3 regions of the Streptococcus porcinus genome follow, and region 2 is predicted to be linked to each of the others. Evidence: predicted binding sites of a transcription regulator. Region 2 holds the regulator's gene; each other region holds the start of a gene.
What was found. Region 2 encodes Rex, which represses fermentation and respiration genes when NADH is low (regulators of the CRP and FNR family bind a similar motif). Its sites were predicted from a motif close to TTGTGAANTANTTCACAA; they were not measured.
Positions count from the first base shown of each region.

Region 1: a site for Rex is predicted at 3,103-3,120, ahead of pflB (formate C-acetyltransferase). Genes of this name have one in related genera too.
Region 3: a site for Rex is predicted at 3,395-3,412, ahead of adhP (alcohol dehydrogenase AdhP). Genes of this name have one in related genera too.

Region 1 covers NZ_LR594036.1:1,903,414-1,909,510, reverse strand. The annotation lists gene FGK96_RS09220 (GNAT family N-acetyltransferase) at 153-590, opposite strand; gene pflB (formate C-acetyltransferase) at 651-2,978, opposite strand; gene dinB (DNA polymerase IV) at 3,187-4,281, shown strand; gene FGK96_RS09205 (hypothetical protein) at 4,309-4,782, opposite strand; gene FGK96_RS09200 (ATP-dependent RecD-like DNA helicase) at 4,863-6,097, opposite strand, start outside.
Region 2 covers NZ_LR594036.1:1,010,013-1,016,109, forward strand. The annotation lists gene FGK96_RS04805 (GTP pyrophosphokinase) at 1-214, opposite strand, end outside; gene FGK96_RS04810 (CYTH domain-containing protein) at 306-872, shown strand; gene FGK96_RS04815 (ribose-phosphate diphosphokinase) at 999-1,973, shown strand; gene FGK96_RS04820 (cysteine desulfurase family protein) at 1,960-3,102, shown strand; gene FGK96_RS04825 (DUF1831 domain-containing protein) at 3,092-3,439, shown strand; gene FGK96_RS04830 (redox-sensing transcriptional repressor Rex) at 3,649-4,290, shown strand; gene radC (RadC family protein) at 4,371-5,057, opposite strand; gene FGK96_RS04840 (AI-2E family transporter) at 5,147-6,097, opposite strand, start outside.
Region 3 covers NZ_LR594036.1:74,973-81,069, reverse strand. The annotation lists gene FGK96_RS00555 (cytochrome ubiquinol oxidase subunit I) at 1-336, opposite strand, end outside; gene FGK96_RS00550 (NAD(P)/FAD-dependent oxidoreductase) at 417-1,628, opposite strand; gene FGK96_RS00545 (prenyltransferase) at 1,663-2,565, opposite strand; gene FGK96_RS00540 (nucleotidyltransferase family protein) at 2,724-3,281, opposite strand; gene adhP (alcohol dehydrogenase AdhP) at 3,474-4,493, shown strand; gene FGK96_RS00530 (ArgE/DapE family deacylase) at 4,655-5,890, opposite strand; gene FGK96_RS10530 (hypothetical protein) at 6,058-6,097, opposite strand, start outside.

The sequences.
Region 1 (6,097 bases), 890 kb from region 2:
TAGAAAAGTAGAAAAATCCTCAATAAGATGAGGATTTTTTGAATCTTTGATAGGCATATCATATCTTGAGCTTTTTTTTAATGTAACACTTTCTAGGATGCTTAAGATCACAATACTATGTCTAAAGTAAGAACAAAGAGGCCTAGCCTTTTTTAAATAGTTTTTTCCATAGCAATGTGTTTAATACCCGCCTCTTCAAAAATAGGACCGACTGGTGAAAATCCAAGCTTTTCATAAAAAGTTTGGGCCGATAACTGTGCATGCAAAACAATTTTTTCAAAACCTTGAATATGAGCATAGTCTATCACATAAGTCATCAAGGTCTGTCCTATCTGATCGCCACGAAAGTCACATAAAACGGCCATACGTTGTAAGGTAATGGTGGTATCATTTTTGCTTGGAAGAATACGACAAGTTGCACACGGTCTGCCATCATCGTGATATACTGTAAAGTGAAGACAATGCGCTTCATCTTTATCAATTTCAAGTGACGCGGGTACCTTTTGTTCATCAACGAATACTGTCTGACGGATTTTAACAGCATCAATGTACGTTTTTGATAAGGTATTTCGGGTTTGTTTGATAATCATAAAACTATTTTAACTAAAAAAGAAGCAATGTCAATAGACATTGTTTCTTTTTAGCAAAAATTATTTCCCTGAGATAGCTTCAGCAGCATCGTCCATTGAGAGAACTTCGTGGAAGACACGTTGTGTCAATTCTTGTTTTTGTTCAGGTGTGAGGTATTTAGTATTGACACAGTATCCTGAGATACGAACAATAACATCTTCACCTGCCATGATTTTATCGTAAACATCATTAAGGTCCATAACATTCAAATTGACATGTTGGCCACCGTTTTCGAAATAACCATCAAGAACAGTAACTAAATTATCAACTTGTTCATCAAATGTTTTACCTAGGGCACGTGGTGAAACTTGAGTAGTTAATGAGATACCATCGTTAGCATGAGAGAATTCTAGTTTAGCAAGTGAGTTAAGGTTTTGTAACCAACCACCTTTTGCTTTGTTAGATGGGTTAGCACCTGGTGAGAAGAACTCAACTTTACTTGTGTTCACGGTACCATCTTCGTTTAAGAAGACACCACGGTGGACTGGAGAGTTACCAGTTTGTTTTGAATAAGCAACGTTTGAAGTAATTGTAAGAAGAGAAACAGAAGCTTCAGCATTCTTATAAAGTTTGTGGCTAGCTAGACGAGTATGGTAAGCTTCCATCAACCATTTAGCAATATCATCTACACGGTCATCGTCTTCACCATAACGAGGGAAATCACCGGTAACTTCGTAGTCGTAGATGTAACCATTTTCGTCGCGTATTGTTTTAACAGTTGCATATTTAATCGCTGATAGTGTATCAACGGTATTAGCGAAGCCACAGATACCAAATCCCATATTAGCGCGTTGATGACTAGGTAGGAAAGCCATTTGAACTGCTTCATAGTTGTATTTATCAGTCATGTAGTGAATGATATTAAGGGCATCTACATAGGTGTCTGTCAACCAGTCAAGAGATTTTTCAAAGTTAGCCATAACTTCATCGTAGTTAAGGATTTCTGATGTGATTGGTTCAACAACGTTAAATACTTTGTAGTCTCTATGAACATCATCGTAACCACCGTTAAGACCAGTAAGTAGGGCTTTAAGCACGTTTACGCGAGCACCAAAGTACTGGATATTGTGACGTTTGTCTTCATTTTCAGGGTCAAGTGGTGATACACAACATGAAATACATGACATTTCACCGTAACCTTCTTTGGCCATTGTTGTCACACCTTCATATTGGATAGAAGAATGTTTGTGGCTCATTTTCATACAGTAGCGACGGAATGATTCTGGCAACTTGTCAGTCCAAAGAACAGTCAAGTTTGGCTCTGGAGAGTTACCGATATTGTCAAGAGTGTTCAAGAAACGGTAGTCCATCTTAGTAACACGGTGACGACCGTCATTACCCATACCAGCCATTGAAGTTGTAATGAATGTTGGGTCACCTGAGTAAAGTGCGTCATAAGCTTTAGTACGAGCAAATTTTACTGTACGTAGTTTAAGAACAAAGTCATCAACAAATTCTTGGATTTCTGATTCGGTAAATGTTCCACGAGCAAGGTCACGTTCTGCGAAGATATCAAGGACAATTGGCACACGTCCAAGGGAAGTTGCAGCACCGTTGATAACACGGCAGACAGCCATGAAGGCAATATTTACCCATTGAATAGCTTCTTTAACATTTTCTGCGGGACGGCGAACGTCAACACCATAAAGGTCTCCAAGTTTAGCGACTTCACCAAGTGCTTGGTATTGTAGGTTAATTTCTTCACGTAGACGGATTGATTCTTCATCAATTTCAGTAATAGCGTTCCAGTCATTTACTTTTTCTTGCATTAAGTAATCTGCACCATATAGAGCAAGACGAGCATAAACACCGATAATACGTCCACGAGAGTATGCGTCTGGCAAACCAGTTACAGTATGAGCGTGGCGCGCACGACGGATATTTGAAGTGTAGGCGCGGAAGATACCATCATTTACGGTAGTAACGTATTTAGTAAAGATTTCATGAACTGCTGGGTCTGGTTCATAGCCGTTCTCTTTAAGAGTGGTTTCCGCCATACGGATACCACCTTTTGGCATGAAGTTCAGTTTGAACAATTCATCGTTTTGGATACCATAAATCAATTCGTTCTCTTTATCGATGAAACCAGCTGGGATTTCGGCGATTGAAGAAGGACGTGTGTCAAACGGGAAGCGAGTTGCTTCGTATTCTGCTTTAGTATCTTCAATAATTTTTTTGATTTTTAATGAACGTTCAGTAACGCCAGCAAGGAATGATTCATCGCCATCATAAGGCGTGTAGTTTGCTTGAACAAATCTTGAAACACTTGCTTTTTCTTTCCAATCTGTTCCCTTAAAGCCTTCCCAAGCTTTTTCAAAAACATCTGTGTTTGTTTTTACAGTTGCCATAATTTTCTCCTTAAATATTCTAGTAACAAAAGGTTCTGTTACACTTACACAATCAGTTTAACATAAAGGAAACGTTTTCCCAAGCATATTTCTTGACAAATTATTTTTTCTTTTATAATACAGTTTGAGAAAACAGTAACAATCTGTATCACTGCTATTCCTTTGTCTTTCTAAAAATTTAAAGTTATAATGATTATAGGAGGATTTTATGCTTATATTTCCGCTCCTTAACGACACTTCTCGTAAAATTATCCATATCGATATGGATGCTTTTTTTGCTGCAGTGGAAATGCGTGACAATCCAGGCCTAAAAGGGAAACCAGTAGTTATTGCTAAAGATCCTCGGGAAACCGGAGGAAGAGGTGTTGTGTCGACCTGTAATTATGAGGCTAGAGCTTTTGGTATTCATTCAGCAATGAGCTCGAAAGAAGCTTATGAGCGTTGCCCGCAAGCTATCTTTATCTCGGGAAATTATGATAAATATAAAGAGGTAGGTCTAAAAATTCGGCAGATTTTTAAGCGCTACACCGATTTAGTAGAACCTATGTCGATTGACGAGGCCTATCTTGATGTTACTGAAAATAAATTAGGATTGACTTCGGCTGTCAAAATAGCCAAGCTAATCCAGTATGATATTTGGAAGGAATTACATCTGACTTGTTCAGCAGGTATATCTTATAATAAGTTCCTAGCAAAATTAGCTAGTGACTTTGAGAAACCTCATGGTTTAACTCTTATTCTACCAGATCAAGCGCAGCCATTTCTTGAGAAGCTTCCAATCGAAAAATTCCACGGAGTGGGAATAAAGTCTGTGGAAAAGCTACATGAGATGGGTATCTATAATGGAAAAGATTTATTGGGGTTATCAGAAATAACTTTGATTGACCACTTTAGTCGCTTTGGTTTTGATCTTTATCGGAAGGCGCGTGGGATTAGTTATTCACCTGTGAAGGCTAATCGTATTCGAAAATCAATTGGTAGTGAGCGGACCTACAGCAAGCTATTGTATGCGGAGGCAGATGTAAAAGCGGAAATTGCCAAACATGTTCAGCGTGTTGTTACTAGCTTGAGTAATAGTAATAAACGCGGTAAAATTGTCATTCTCAAGGTTCGCTATGCAGATTTCACAACTTTGACGAAGCGTGTTAGTTTAGATCGGGCTACCCGCGATTTAGAAGTAATAAGCCAAACAGCAAATGAAATTTATGACAGCATAGAAGAGTCGGAATTAGGAATCCGACTACTGGGAGTTACTATAACCCAGTTAGAGGAAAAGAATGACGAGATATTGCTAGAACTCTAAAAAGCTTAGGAAATAGTCCTAAGCTTTTTAGATATCTTCGATTGTTTCAGAATGCTCTTTCTCATTTAAAGTCTTTGCTTTCTTAAAAGCAAAGTAATAAAGAGTAAGGAAGAGCAACTGAATGACAATACCAATAATATTTGGGGCAGTTAATAAGGTAGAAATAATATTAACCGCACATAAACCAAATCCTAGGTAGTAAGGTAAATAATTAACTTCTATTAATTTTTTAATTTTTGATTGGTTAATGACCGTGTAGACAATGATAGCGGTCATTAGTGCAATTGCAATAATAGAAATAAATAGCGAGAATGGTGTAACAGCTTGTTCTAGCGTAGCCGCCTGATCAGCACCCATTTGTGAAATCAACTGGTCATTATTCAAAATAAGCAACAATGAGATGAGTCCAAAGACAGAGAATACTACTAGAATAGCATTCAGAACAATAATCAGAATATTGAGCGTTTTAAGTGACTGACGCACTTTTTCGTATGAAATCATATAAACCTCCAACCCTTTTGTATATTATTAGTAATACAAGTTCATTATATCATAAGTTTATTAGGGCACATAGGGGTGAATCACATTTTTTTGAAAAAAGAGAGGATATCTTCTTGGCTAAGGCCAATCATTGGATCGATTGAAAGAAAGTTATTAACCGTTAAGCGACAATCTTCTTGGGGCTTAGCTGGCTCATCCATTGACTTTGGGGTATTTATTATGGAGCTTCTAGCTTTTGAAATTGCTGAGCTCTCTAGCTGGTTTTGGTGGGTATGTAAGAGTTGGCTATCCTTATTACTGTAACTAAAGCGTTGCACTAAATAGGTTTTGCGCCGGTCACCCACGTGTTTAATGGCATAATCAAAGGCTGAGTATTCACCAAGCATAATTAATTTGCTTTTGGAGCGCGTAACGGCTGTATAAATTAAATTACGTTGGAGCAACCGCCCAGATTGTCGTGTTAGAGGTAGGATAACAACTTGAAATTCACTCCCTTGAGATTTATGGATACTCATGGCGTAAGCTAACGTAATTTTTAACCACTCATTGCGAGGATAGGTCACTTGACTCCCATCAAAAGTCATAACAATTTCATCTTGTTTTGATTCGGTATATTTAGCTGGAATCAAATCTGTAATATAACCAATATCTCCATTAAACACGTTTAGCTGAGCATCGTTTACCAAATGTAAAACCTTGTCTCCAAGTCGAAAATGCGTTTCATTAAAGAGAAATTCTGTTTGATTTTGAAGAGGGTTCAAGAGTTCTTGCATCAATTGATTCAAGCTATTAATTCCGGCTTGACCTTTATACATAGGTACCAAAATTTGAATTTCTTCAGGGTCAATGCCACTTTTAATGGCAGAGGAGACAATTTTGGTAATCATTGTCGGAATATGCTGTGCATAAGCATCAAAATAAGAACGATCTGCCTTTTTTTCTTTGAAATCAGCAGGTAAATGTCCTTGTCGGATTTGGTTAGCTAGCTCAACAATGGTTGAATCTTCAGATTGTCTAAAAATTTTACGTAGGGCGATCTGAGGGAGGATGTCCACTTTTAAAAGGTCCGCCAAAACTTGACCAGGCCCGACAGAAGGTAATTGATCGCTATCTCCTACAATGATTACTTGGGTGTTAGAACTAATAGCACCAAAGAGCTGATTAGCCAACCAAGTATCCACCATGGAAAATTCATCAATGATAATGAGGTCACAATCTAAGAAGTCGTCAATGGATTGATAATCATTATCGCCGTTTAAACCAAGATGACGGTGTATTGTCCCACTAGGTAATCCCGTTAATTCGTTCATGCGTC
Region 2 (6,097 bases):
CTTGAATATCTTGAGCGATATTTTCTTCAAGTACACCTCTGAGAGCCATTTTTTGTTTAATGCTTTCAACGGATTTAACGCGACCAGTTACAAATTCAATCGGAGAATAGCGGTTTTGCTTTCGAAACTGCTTACGAATACCTCGTAATTTGATTTTAAGTTCCCCTACTGCCTGAATATAGGGATCAAGGAAATCTTCCCAGTCAACTGCCACAGCCTACTCCTTTCTTGTCAAAGTAGATACTTTGATATAAAATTGAAATAACAACTTATTATAGCATAAAATAGCACAAAAGGAAGGTAACATGTCTAACTTAGAAATCGAATATAAGACCCTGCTAACAAAAAAAGAGTATCAACGTTTACTCGAACAAATGTCTCATGTCTCACCTGTCGTGCAAACTAATTATTATATTGACACTCCTAACTTCGATCTTAAAGCCCATCGCATGTCCCTAAGAGTTCGCACATTTGCTGAGCAGGCTGAATTGACGCTGAAAGTGCCAGAAACTATTGGTAATAGGGAATATAATGTTGACTTAACAATGATTAGTGCAAAAGAAATAATAAAAACAGGTCATTTGCCCCAAAGCAGCATTAGAAACCTTATTGAGACCGAAGGAATTGATGTCTCTAAATTAGAAAACTTTGGTTACTTAACAACTACTCGTCGCGAAACCACTACCGCCATTGGTAAAATGGCTTTGGACTGTAACCATTATGCTTCAATTATTGACTATGAGTTGGAACTTGAAGTCCAGAATGCTGAAAAAGGTCAAACTGATTTTGACCGATTTTTAGAGGAAAATCAGATTTCATTTAAGTATGCTAAAAGTAAAGTTGCGCGTTTTAGCAAAACCCTCAACACTTAAAAATATTCTCGACAGAAAAATGCAATTTTTCTGTTTTTTTGATAGAATAGTACTGTCAATTTAGGAATTGAATGGAATTTTATGCAAATTCACATTCTAAAGAAGATATAAGGAGCTACCATTCTCATGACTGAACGATATGCTGATAAGCAAATCAAACTATTTTCACTCACCTCAAACTTACCAATCGCTGAGAAAATTTCCAAAGCATCAGGTATTCCATTAGGAAAAATTTCCTCACGCCAATTTTCAGATGGTGAAATCATGATTAACATCGAGGAAACTGTCCGAGGAGATGATATTTATATTGTTCAATCAACAAGTTTTCCTGTTAATGACAATTTATGGGAACTACTCATTATGATTGATGCTTGTAAACGAGCTAGTGCTAATTCAGTCAACGTTGTTTTGCCATATTTTGGTTATTCTCGTCAAGACAGAGTTTCAAAATCGCGCGAACCTATTACTGCTAAACTGGTTGCTAATATGCTAACCAAAGCTGGTATTGATCGTGTCCTTACTTTAGACCTACATGCTGTCCAAGTACAGGGCTTCTTTGATATTCCCGTCGATAACTTATTTACAACTCCACTTTTTGCTGAACATTATGAAGAAAAAGGTTTATGTGGTGAAAACGTCGTTATCGTCAGTCCTAAAAATTCTGGGATCAAACGTGCTAGAAGTTTAGCTGAACTCCTCGATTCACCTATTGCAATTATTGATTACTCAGAAGACGAAACTGAACGTGAAGAAGGTTACATCATAGGTGATGTTTCCGGTAAAAAAGCCATCATTATTGATGACATTTTGAATACTGGCATTACTTTTGCTGAAGCAGCTAAAATTCTTGAGCGTGAAGGAGCCACTAATATCTATGCCGTTGCTAGTCATGGTTTATTTGCTGGCGGTGCAGCTGATATTTTAGAAGCAAGCCCAATCAAAGAAATTCTAGTTACAGACTCTGTCCTAACTAAAAATCGTAAACCTGCAAATATCAACTACATCACAGCCAGTGAACTAATTGCGAAAGCTATTATCAATATCCACGAAAGAAAGCCATTGAGCCCGCTTTTTGCCTACCATCCAAATGAAAAAAAATAATCCTATCTATTTCGATAATGCAGCGACAACACCTTTAAGTAATGCTGCTATCAAAAGTATGACTAAAGTCATGGCTACTACTTTCGGAAATCCCTCTAGTATCCATTCTTTCGGACGATCAGCCAATAAAGTTTTACGAACGTGTCGTCAAGAGATTGCTGATCTTCTTGGAGTTGATAACCATTCCATTATCTTTACCTCTGGAGGAACTGAAGGAAATAATACAGCAATCAAAGGCTATGCGCTTGCTAATCAGCACAAAGGAAAGCATTTAATAACGACTACCATAGAGCATCACTCTGTACTTCACACCATGGCTTATTTAGAAAAACGTTTCGGTTTTGAGGTTACTTACTTAAAACCTAGCAATGGCCAGATTACTTGTCAACAAGTCCGCGAAGCCTTGCGTGATGATACTATTATGGTCAGCATGATGGCTGCCAACAATGAGACTGGTGACTTCTTGCCTTACCAAGAAGTCGCATCAAGTTTGAAAGAGCATCAAGCAGTCTTTCACCTTGATGCCGTTCAAATAATTGGTAAAATATCAATTAATCCTAAAGAGCTAGGTATTGACTTTTTATCTGCTTCTGCTCATAAATTTCACGGCCCAAAAGGTGTAGGTTTTCTCTACTCTAACAACCTCCATTTTGACCAACTTCTACATGGAGGAGACCAAGAAGAAAAGAGGCGTGCTAGCACCGAAAATCTTATTGGGATTGTTGGAATGACTACTGCCTTACAAGAAGCATATCAAAAGATGACAGCAAACTTTCAACACGTTGAAAAACTCAGAGAGACGCTGATTGCTAATCTTTCTGATTGTAACTTCTATTTGTCAAAATCAAAAAAATCACTTCCGCATGTTATCAATATTGGCTTTCCCGGTCAACAAAATGGTCTCTTACTCACCCGTTTAGATATGGCAAATATTGCTATTTCCACAGGATCTGCTTGTACTGCTGGTACAGTCGAACCAAGTCATGTTTTAGAAGCCTACTATGGCAAAGAATCTGTTCGACTAAAAGAAGCCATCAGAATTTCATTTTCTGAACAAAATACAATTGAGGAAATTCAATCCTTTATAAAAGAATTAAAAACTATTTTAGGAGTATCAAATGGCATTTGAAAAAGAAATTGCTTTACCAGACTGTCGGTACACATATGAAATAAGTCCCAAAATAAAAAAATATACTCTCAGAGATACGACTTTTTCAGTTACAAAAGTAGGACACTATGAGCTGACACGCCTTTTAGAGGAGGTCCCAAACTCTGGTGATGGCTTCCCATTGAAAATTACAATTAACAAGGAGCTTGATGCGTTTAAATTGGCTATTACAGACCAGTCTGGCTTACGTATGGTAAATATTTTTAAATCAGAAAAACATAAAATATTACAAGATAAGTTTTACTTTTTAATGGATAGCTTGGTAGAACGTGATATCTTTACAAAGAAAGCAAACTAATCCCTTTACTATTAATTTAAATGGCTTAAGAAAGCTCTCTTTTTATCACTCATCTTAGAATTTAGCCTTCTGTAAAAGAAGGCTTTTCTTATGACGGAACTAAATAGTAATATTTACTCCTATCTAGTGGATAAAAGTTGCATTTTTCACAAAGTATTTGTTACAATAGTAGCATGAAAGATACTGAATAATAAAAAAGGAGCAAGATAATGGTAATTGATAAATCCATTCCAAAGGCAACAGCTAAGCGCTTGTCTTTGTATTATCGCATTTTCAAACGTTTTTATGCCGATCAGATTGAAAAAGCGAGTTCTAAACAAATTGCAGACGCAATGGGGATTGACTCTGCAACAGTCCGTCGTGACTTTTCCTACTTTGGTGAATTGGGACGTCGAGGATTCGGATATGATGTTTCAAAATTAATGAACTTTTTCGCTGATCTCTTAAACGATCACTCGACAACCAATGTTCTTATTGTAGGATGTGGTAATATTGGCCGTGCACTGCTGCACTATCGCTTCCACGATCGTAATAAGATGCAAATTTCCATGGGTTTTGATGTTGATAGTCATCCCATGGTTGGAACAAATACTGCTGATGGGATTCCCATTTATGGTATGTCAACATTAAAAGAGCACGTTGAAAAAACAGATATTGAGACAGCTATTTTAACGGTACCAAGCGTGCAGGCACAAGAGGTTGCTGATCAACTTATTGCTGCAGGGATTAAAGGGATTCTAAGTTTTTCACCGGTGCATCTTCAAGTGCCAGCTGATGTTATTGTACAATATGTTGATTTAACAAGTGAACTTCAAACCTTACTCTATTTTATGAATCAAGCAAATAAGTAAGATAAAGCGTGTTAACAAGTGAAAGTCTCAATAAGTAACCTAATGTCACATTCATCATTGTATTCGTTTTATTCAAAAATTTACTCACAAAACAGATTGGTTTTTTCACGAAAACTATAATAGTTATTTTTTCCAACAATTATGTGATCAAGACAAGCGATTCCGATTTGATCACATAATTGTTTTATGTTTTTCGTGAAATGATAGTCATTTTCACTTGGAGCTACGAAACCTGAAGGGTGATTGTGAACAATAATCATGCTTGTTGCCATATTCCGACAAGCATAATGCATGATTTCCATAGGCTCAGCTATTGAGCGTCGAACACTTCCAATAAAAATAGTTTTCTCTTCAATAACTTTATTTTGAGTGTCTAGATATAATGCTACTAAATGTTCTTGTTCCTTATCTCCCAATTGTTTTATCATTTTTTTAGCAATTTGAAAACTTGACAAAATTTGATATTGGCTAGTTTGCTCAGATTCTTGGATCCTTCTTGAAAATTCAAGCATTGCTTTTAACTCAATTGATTTTACATTGCCAATCCCTACTAATTGTCGTAACTCTTGTAGAGACATTTTTTTAAAATCGGATAATGATGAAACAGTGTTTAAGAGATTGGCGGCTAGCTCCATGACATGTTTATCCTTATTACCAGTTCTCAGGATAATAGCTAACAGTTCTTGATCACTGAGTTGCTCAGCACCATTTCGAACTAACTTCTCCCTAGGTAACAGACTTTCTTTCTCAAGCTTAATGGAATACATTCTAACACCTCCACTTGATATATTCGAAAAAGTTAAACACTTTGCTAAGCTACAAAAAACCATCATGCCAATAAAAAAAGAACTAAGTTTTAGGAAACTTGGTTCTTTTTGATAGCTTGTTTTTTATCAATATTATCTTTAACCATCTGATAAAATGTTGCAGCTAATGGGACAGCAACAATCATGCCGACAATACCTTTTAGGGAAGCCCCAATCGTAATTGCCATCAAAACCCACATACCAGGTAATTTGATAGAACTTCCTACTACACGTGGATAGATAAGGTTACCTTCAAATTGTTGAAGAATGATAATGAAAATGAGAAAGAAAATAGCTTGTGATAAGGATTGCGTCATGATTAGTATAAAACCAACTGTAACACCTATATAAGCTCCTACAACCGGAATTAGAGCTGTAAAGGCAACAAGTACCCCTATAGTAGCTGCAAAGGGAAGTTTAAAGAGAAACATTCCGAGTGCAGTTAAGCTTCCCAAAATCATTGCCTCAATAGTCTGTCCAACAAAGAAACCTCGAAAACGATTATGCATCAAGCCAACGATATAATGAATGCGTTGGGCATGAATCCCAGTATAGGTATCAACCAAAATATTGCCCTGACGGCAAAGTTGTTCCTTATTACCTAATACATAAAAAGAAAAAACAAAAGCCACAAAGACATTAATAATAGCTGAGGCAATCACTGTCATCGAGGTTAAAATACTCGTTAGAAATGACAAGAACTGCTTCAACAACTGTTGACTATAATTGCTAATTGTTTGTGTAATCTTAGCATCGCCACCAAAATAATGAATCACTTTAGCAATTATTTTATTATGACTTAAATCATTAATATACTGTTTAACTGAACTTGTATCAAAAGACAGCATCATATTAATACTAGCAATTAAATCTGGAATAACTATGGAAACAATCCAAAAAAACAAAGCAATGAAGGTTGCGTAAGCTAGAATCATCGCGACACCACGCCTTAAGTGAAAAAAACGGTTGGTTTTCATGAAACGATTCAAAAGATTTTCATA
Region 3 (6,097 bases), 940 kb from region 2:
AAGGCCTAGGAATGTTGATTCCATAAAGAAGGCTAATAAGGCTTCAATTGCGAGTGGGGCCCCAAAAATATCACCAACAAAACGTGAGTAATCAGACCAGTTCATCCCAAATTGAAATTCTTGGATAATACCGGTAACAACTCCTACCGCAAAACTGAGGAGCATGATATTACCCCAGAATTTTGTCATTTTTTTGTATTCTTCTTTTTTGGTGACCACATAACAAGTTTCCATAATGGCTACAACAAAACAGGTTCCAATTGTGAAAGGCACAAAGAAAAAGTGGAATACTGTTGTCATTGCAAATTGAAATCGTGCTAGTGTTTCAATAGTCATAAATCTTCCTCCGATTTGTGTAATCCTTACTTTGTTTCAAGTAGCGTAAGGTAAGTATACTAAAAGTAATTCATCATATCTTAATGATACAAATCGAAACGACCTTTGGCAAGAAGTTCTTTCAAGCCACCGATATCAACTAATGATTTGTTCATGATGCTTTTCTTAACAACTGAGGCTGGATATCCTTTAACTTTTGATTTACCAACTAAACCAAAGGCGTGTGTATTACCAACAGAAGCAACTGTTCCTAAAGATTTGTAGTTGAAATCTTCCGTTTCTTCTCCTTTTAATTGACGCGCCAAGTTCTTAGCAGCATGTGCTCCCATACGTGTGGCAATTTGAGCCGTCGTTGGGAAAGGACGATTTGTTTCCGGATCTATAAAGGCTGATACATCCCCAAGAATATAGACCTTGTCGTTTTTTGGATCACGTAAATCTTTGTTGACCACAACACGGCCACGACGTTCTGCAAAGCCAGATTCACCCATTATCGGACTTCCACTAACCCCTGTTGTCCATATGATTGTTTCAGCAGCGATTGAGTGACGTTCTGCATCTTCATCCGGACTTGTTACGTAAACAACCTCACCTGGTTTAATCTCTTTAATCATTGAGCCAAGCATTAAGTTGACACCCAATTTTTCAATTAAGTCAACACCATATTGAGCTAATTTATCGTCAAACATCGGTAAAATACGAGTAGCTGCTTCAACGCAGACAATTTCAATCTGATCTTCTGTCACACCGGCAATTTTAGCGTATCGTTTGCGCTCATCAACTAAAGCTCCCGCTAACTCAATACCTGTAAAACCAGCTCCACAAATCAATAGACGGAGATAATTCTTATCTTTTGTTTCACGGTATTTTTCCATCATGTGCAAAATATGATGATGAATATTTTCAGCTGTATTAATATCTACCATTTGAAGGGCATTCTCTTTAGCACCGCTGATTCCAAAAGTTTCTGAACAAAAGCCCAGTGATACAACCACGTAATCATAATGAAGAGTTCCATTATTTTTTAATTCAACTGTAGAAGCCTCAGGATTAGCTTTGACAACATCATCTTGGATGAAGGTTACTTTCTTAGGGTTGATAACATCTTGGATAGGATATGAAATTTTTTCTTTTGGCTGTGATCCCGCCGCTACTTCATGAAGCTCTGTCGCTTCATAGTGATAGTCATTACGATCTACCAGTGTAATATGAAAATCACCCGTTTGTTTTTGTAAATTACGTACCGTTTTCAAACCAGCATAACCAGCTCCCAGTACTAATATCTCTTGCATAATATTCTCCTTCTTAATATTAATGTCAATGTCTTTATGTTAATAGTATCCCGATAAAATAGGTTACTACTTGTGTTAATGAACCTAAAGCCAAAATTCGAACAGCACAGATAAAAGTTTCTTTCTTAACTTGTTTCTGCCAAAGTAGATAGGTTTGCTTATAAATAAATGGCACTAAAAATAAGCACAATAATACAGTCATTGGAGCAAGTCCAAGCGTATATTGTCCGATAATTGCCAGCATAGCCATAATATTACCCAAAGCAAAGAGAACCAGTCCTCCTTGTAGTCCCGTATAATGAACTAAAGTGTAGCGATGGTTGCTTTCATCTTCTTCTTTATCACATAAGTTATTGGCCAACATTAGATTAGCAATCCATAATGTATTTGGCAAGGAAATCAGAAAGATTGCTCCTAAAGTTGCAAAATCCCATCTAAAATTGTCATAGGTATTCAAATAAACACAAATCAGACTAATCATAAAACCCATTGTAAAACCAGAGAAAAACTCCCCCAAAGGTAAGCTTGATAAAGGTTTTGGACCGTACGAATAGAGTATTCCAACCGCAAAGCAAAATAGTCCCATGACTAATAATGGCCACCCTACCATCATGGTTAAAAGGATACCAATAGTCGCTGAAATAAAGAGAAAGATAGCCATCATTTGCTCTATTAATTTGAGAGATAAGTTCTCGCGTCCAATAATATTCGTCTTGGCTTGGTAATCTAAATTAATAGCATTTTTATAGTCATTATAATTATCCCAGACATCAACAAACATATTGAAACAAAACATGGCGATAAAAAATAATAGAACCCAAAAAAGATGAACACTTCCGTAGTAATAGTAACTAAAGCATAAACCAATTAAAAAAGGTAAAACACTTGCTGTCTTGGCCTTCATCTCCACAAGTTCAAGAAAAACAGGAATTGTCATGAAAAGCCTTTCTTTTAGTTATTCTTTAACCCTTATATTATACTCCAATTTGTTTCAATAATAAAACAAAAGATTTCAAAAAATTTCATTTTGTTGCTCTTTTCTCTAGATTTTTAAGCTTTCGACAAACATCTTTACTCTTTCTTCCCGAGAAAGTCTTATTCTGGAAAAAAACTTACCTTCAATTGCGGCCAGGTAGAGGACCAATTTTTTTGGTATTGCCTTTGATTGTATTTTTTGTGGCGCTCTCTATTTTCTGTATAGTAGGGTGTTGGATTTACCTGAAATTGTAAAATATCTGCTTCTCCATAAGGCAAAAAGAGCTCTAGCTGGTTTTTGTCATCCAATCTAGCTGCAATAGCTGTACACTTTTCAGGAAATTTCGAAATAGCATCACAGGCACTACTATAAGCTGAGGCAGCTGGTGTATGATAGTGCATATAGACCTCATTTTTAACGTCCCAGTTGTATTGGGGGAATTTTCTCATTATACTTTGCTCCAAAGTCAAGCTTTCTTGATAAGTCATGTTAGGATCAAAAAATACCAAATCAATGTCCGTTGTCAAAATTTCATTATGGTTTGACAACTTATTCCAAATAAAGTTCCGTAAAGTACCCGCACAAAGCCACGAATCTGGTAAATCTAAACCCTTTATCAGTTTCAATAAGTTCATTAATTCAGCGTTCTGAGAAATCAATTTATCAATAACTTCCATCAAAAAATCCTTTCTGCATGGTGTTACTTTTCCATTACTGTCACTTTACTTTATCATATAAGAGCCCTTTTTTCATTCTATGACTGATTTTTTGATAAATAACAAAAAATCGTTTGACAAAATAATCACAAAATCATAAAATATTAGTGTAAGCGTTTTCAATATATGATAATTATTATCGGAGGGATTTATATGAAAGCAGTTGTTGTTAATCAAACAAGCACTGGCGTAGATGTTATTGACCACGAAGTACCCAAAGTGGGTTATGGTCAAGCACTTGTCAAAGTAGAATACTGTGGTGTCTGTCACACAGACTTACACGTTGCACATGGTGATTTCGGTGAAGTTCCTGGCACTATCCTTGGTCATGAAGGTATTGGTATTGTCCAAGAAATCGGTGAAGGCGTCTCAACTTTACAAGTTGGTGACCGTGTGTCAATTGCATGGTTCTTTGAAGGTTGTGGTCACTGTGAATACTGTACTACCGGTAGAGAAACACTATGCCGTTCTGTTAAAAATGCAGGTTACACCGTTGACGGTGGTATGAGTGAATATGCTCTTGTCACAGCTGATTATGCTGTTAAAGTACCAGAAAACCTTGACCCAGCACAGGCCTCATCTATTACCTGTGCTGGTGTTACAACCTATAAAGCAATCAAAGAGTCTGACATTGCTCCTGGCGAATGGATTGTTATCTACGGAGCTGGTGGTTTAGGCAACCTTGCCATCCAATACGCCAAAAAAGTCTTTAACGCTCAAGTTATTGCTGTTGATATCAACCAAGATAAATTAGAACTTGCCAAAGAATGTGGAGCTGACGTTATCGTTAATGGTAAAGAAATAGAAGATGTTCCAGCCTATATTCAAAAAGTATCCGGTGGCTGTCACGGAGCAGTTGTTACCGCTGTTTCTAAAGTTGCCTTCAACCAAGCTGTTGAAAGTGTTCGTGCCGGTGGTACTGTTGTTGCTGTTGGTCTTCCTTCAGAATACATGGATTTAAGCATCGTAAAAACTGTTCTAGATGGCATCCGCATCAAAGGATCACTAGTCGGAACTCGTAAAGACCTTGAAGAAGCTTTTGCCTTTGGTGCTCAAGGATTAGTTGTTCCAGTAGTTGAAACAGTTCCTGTAGATACAGCGCCACAAGTTTTTGACGAAATGGAAAAAGGGCTTATTCAAGGCCGTAAAGTACTAGACTTTACACAGTTATAATTTTAATTACAATTTAACAATTAAAAAGTCAACTGTTTTTCAGCAGTTGACTTTTTATCACTTTAAACAAATAGAGTTTTACATGCTATATAGCAATTCCCTTACTACGGACTTTTCTTTTTCCTTTAAAAACGACCTGTTGTGGATATAACCTGTAACAACTAGCCACGTATCAAGTAGGACTCAATAATAGCTTTATAGGCATCAATAAAATCTAAGTATTGAGCTAATGGCAACCTTTCATCTCGTTTATGGTTTAGTGTTGGCATACCCGGACCATAGACAGCTAACTCCAAATTATCATTGGCTCTAATAAATTGCGCAGCATCGGTTGTCCCTGATACAACCATTGGTTTTACCTGCTTCAAGTCAGAAAAATCCTCTAAATTCAGTTGTTCGTCCTCACCAAGTACAGTATTCATCTGATGAACTAGTGATTGAGGCTTCAAGGTATCAATAGCATTAGCAACATCAGTAATCGTTTCAATTAATTTTGAGTTAGGATTGGTTTGAACTGGAGGCTGATCAGCCGTAATAGTTGCTTCTAAATCAAAACCTTCCTTTTTGTTTAACTCCTGAATAACTGCAAAAACCTCTTGCATTAATGCCTGATTGTCAAATTCAGGAATAGTTCTAGCATTAGCTTCAAAATTAGCATACTCCGGAATAGAATTGACTTGGCTACCACCTGTCACTAAGGTAATATTATGGAAAGTTTTCCCCAATACTTCATTTACAATTTGATCTGACTTCTGAGTAATTCTCTCTGAAATCTTAGTCATAGCTAGTAAGAGATGTTCGATGGCATTATTGCCCAACTCCGGCGTTGAAGAATGTGCAGACGTTCCCTTTGAGGTAACCTTATAATTAAGAGACCCTTTATGTCCATACACAACTCCAATGTTACAAGGTTCCCCAATTAGTACTGCCTCAACATCATCCAAATACCCTAAATCCGTCAATTGAGCAGAGCCAAGTTCTCCAACCTCTTCACCAACAGTTGCTAATAACTTCACTTTTCCTTTAAATTGTTGAGATTCATAGATTTCAATAAAAGCAAGAATCAGCGCTGTCAATCCGGCCTTCATATCTGATGCTCCTCTTCCCCAAATAACATCTTTTTCAATATACCCTGAAAATGGGGGATAAGTCCAATCCTCAACATTACCAACACTAACAACATCCATATGTCCTGATAAGGCAAGCACAGGCCCAGATCCGTTTGAAATCTCTGAAATCAGACTGCTTCTTCCTTCAGAATAGGTCACTAGTTGCGAATGAATACCATGCCTTTTTAAAAGATCACGATAATACATAGCAACTTGCTCTTCATTGCCATTTTCTGATCCAATTTGAATAACATCTTGTAGAATTTTGATATATTCTTGTTTTTCCATGGTGGATTATCCTCTTTTCTGACTACATTATAGCACATCCTTAGGAATAGGCTTTATTTTGAATTCATACGAGAGAGAGTTCTGATTTGAAGCTTCCTTTACTTATGCCTGTTAGAGCATGTTTATGATATGCTTTCTAGAAAGGAAAATAGTTTAACTTCTTTTTGCTAATATGGATACATAAGGTCTTGCCCATAAAGTTGCCAT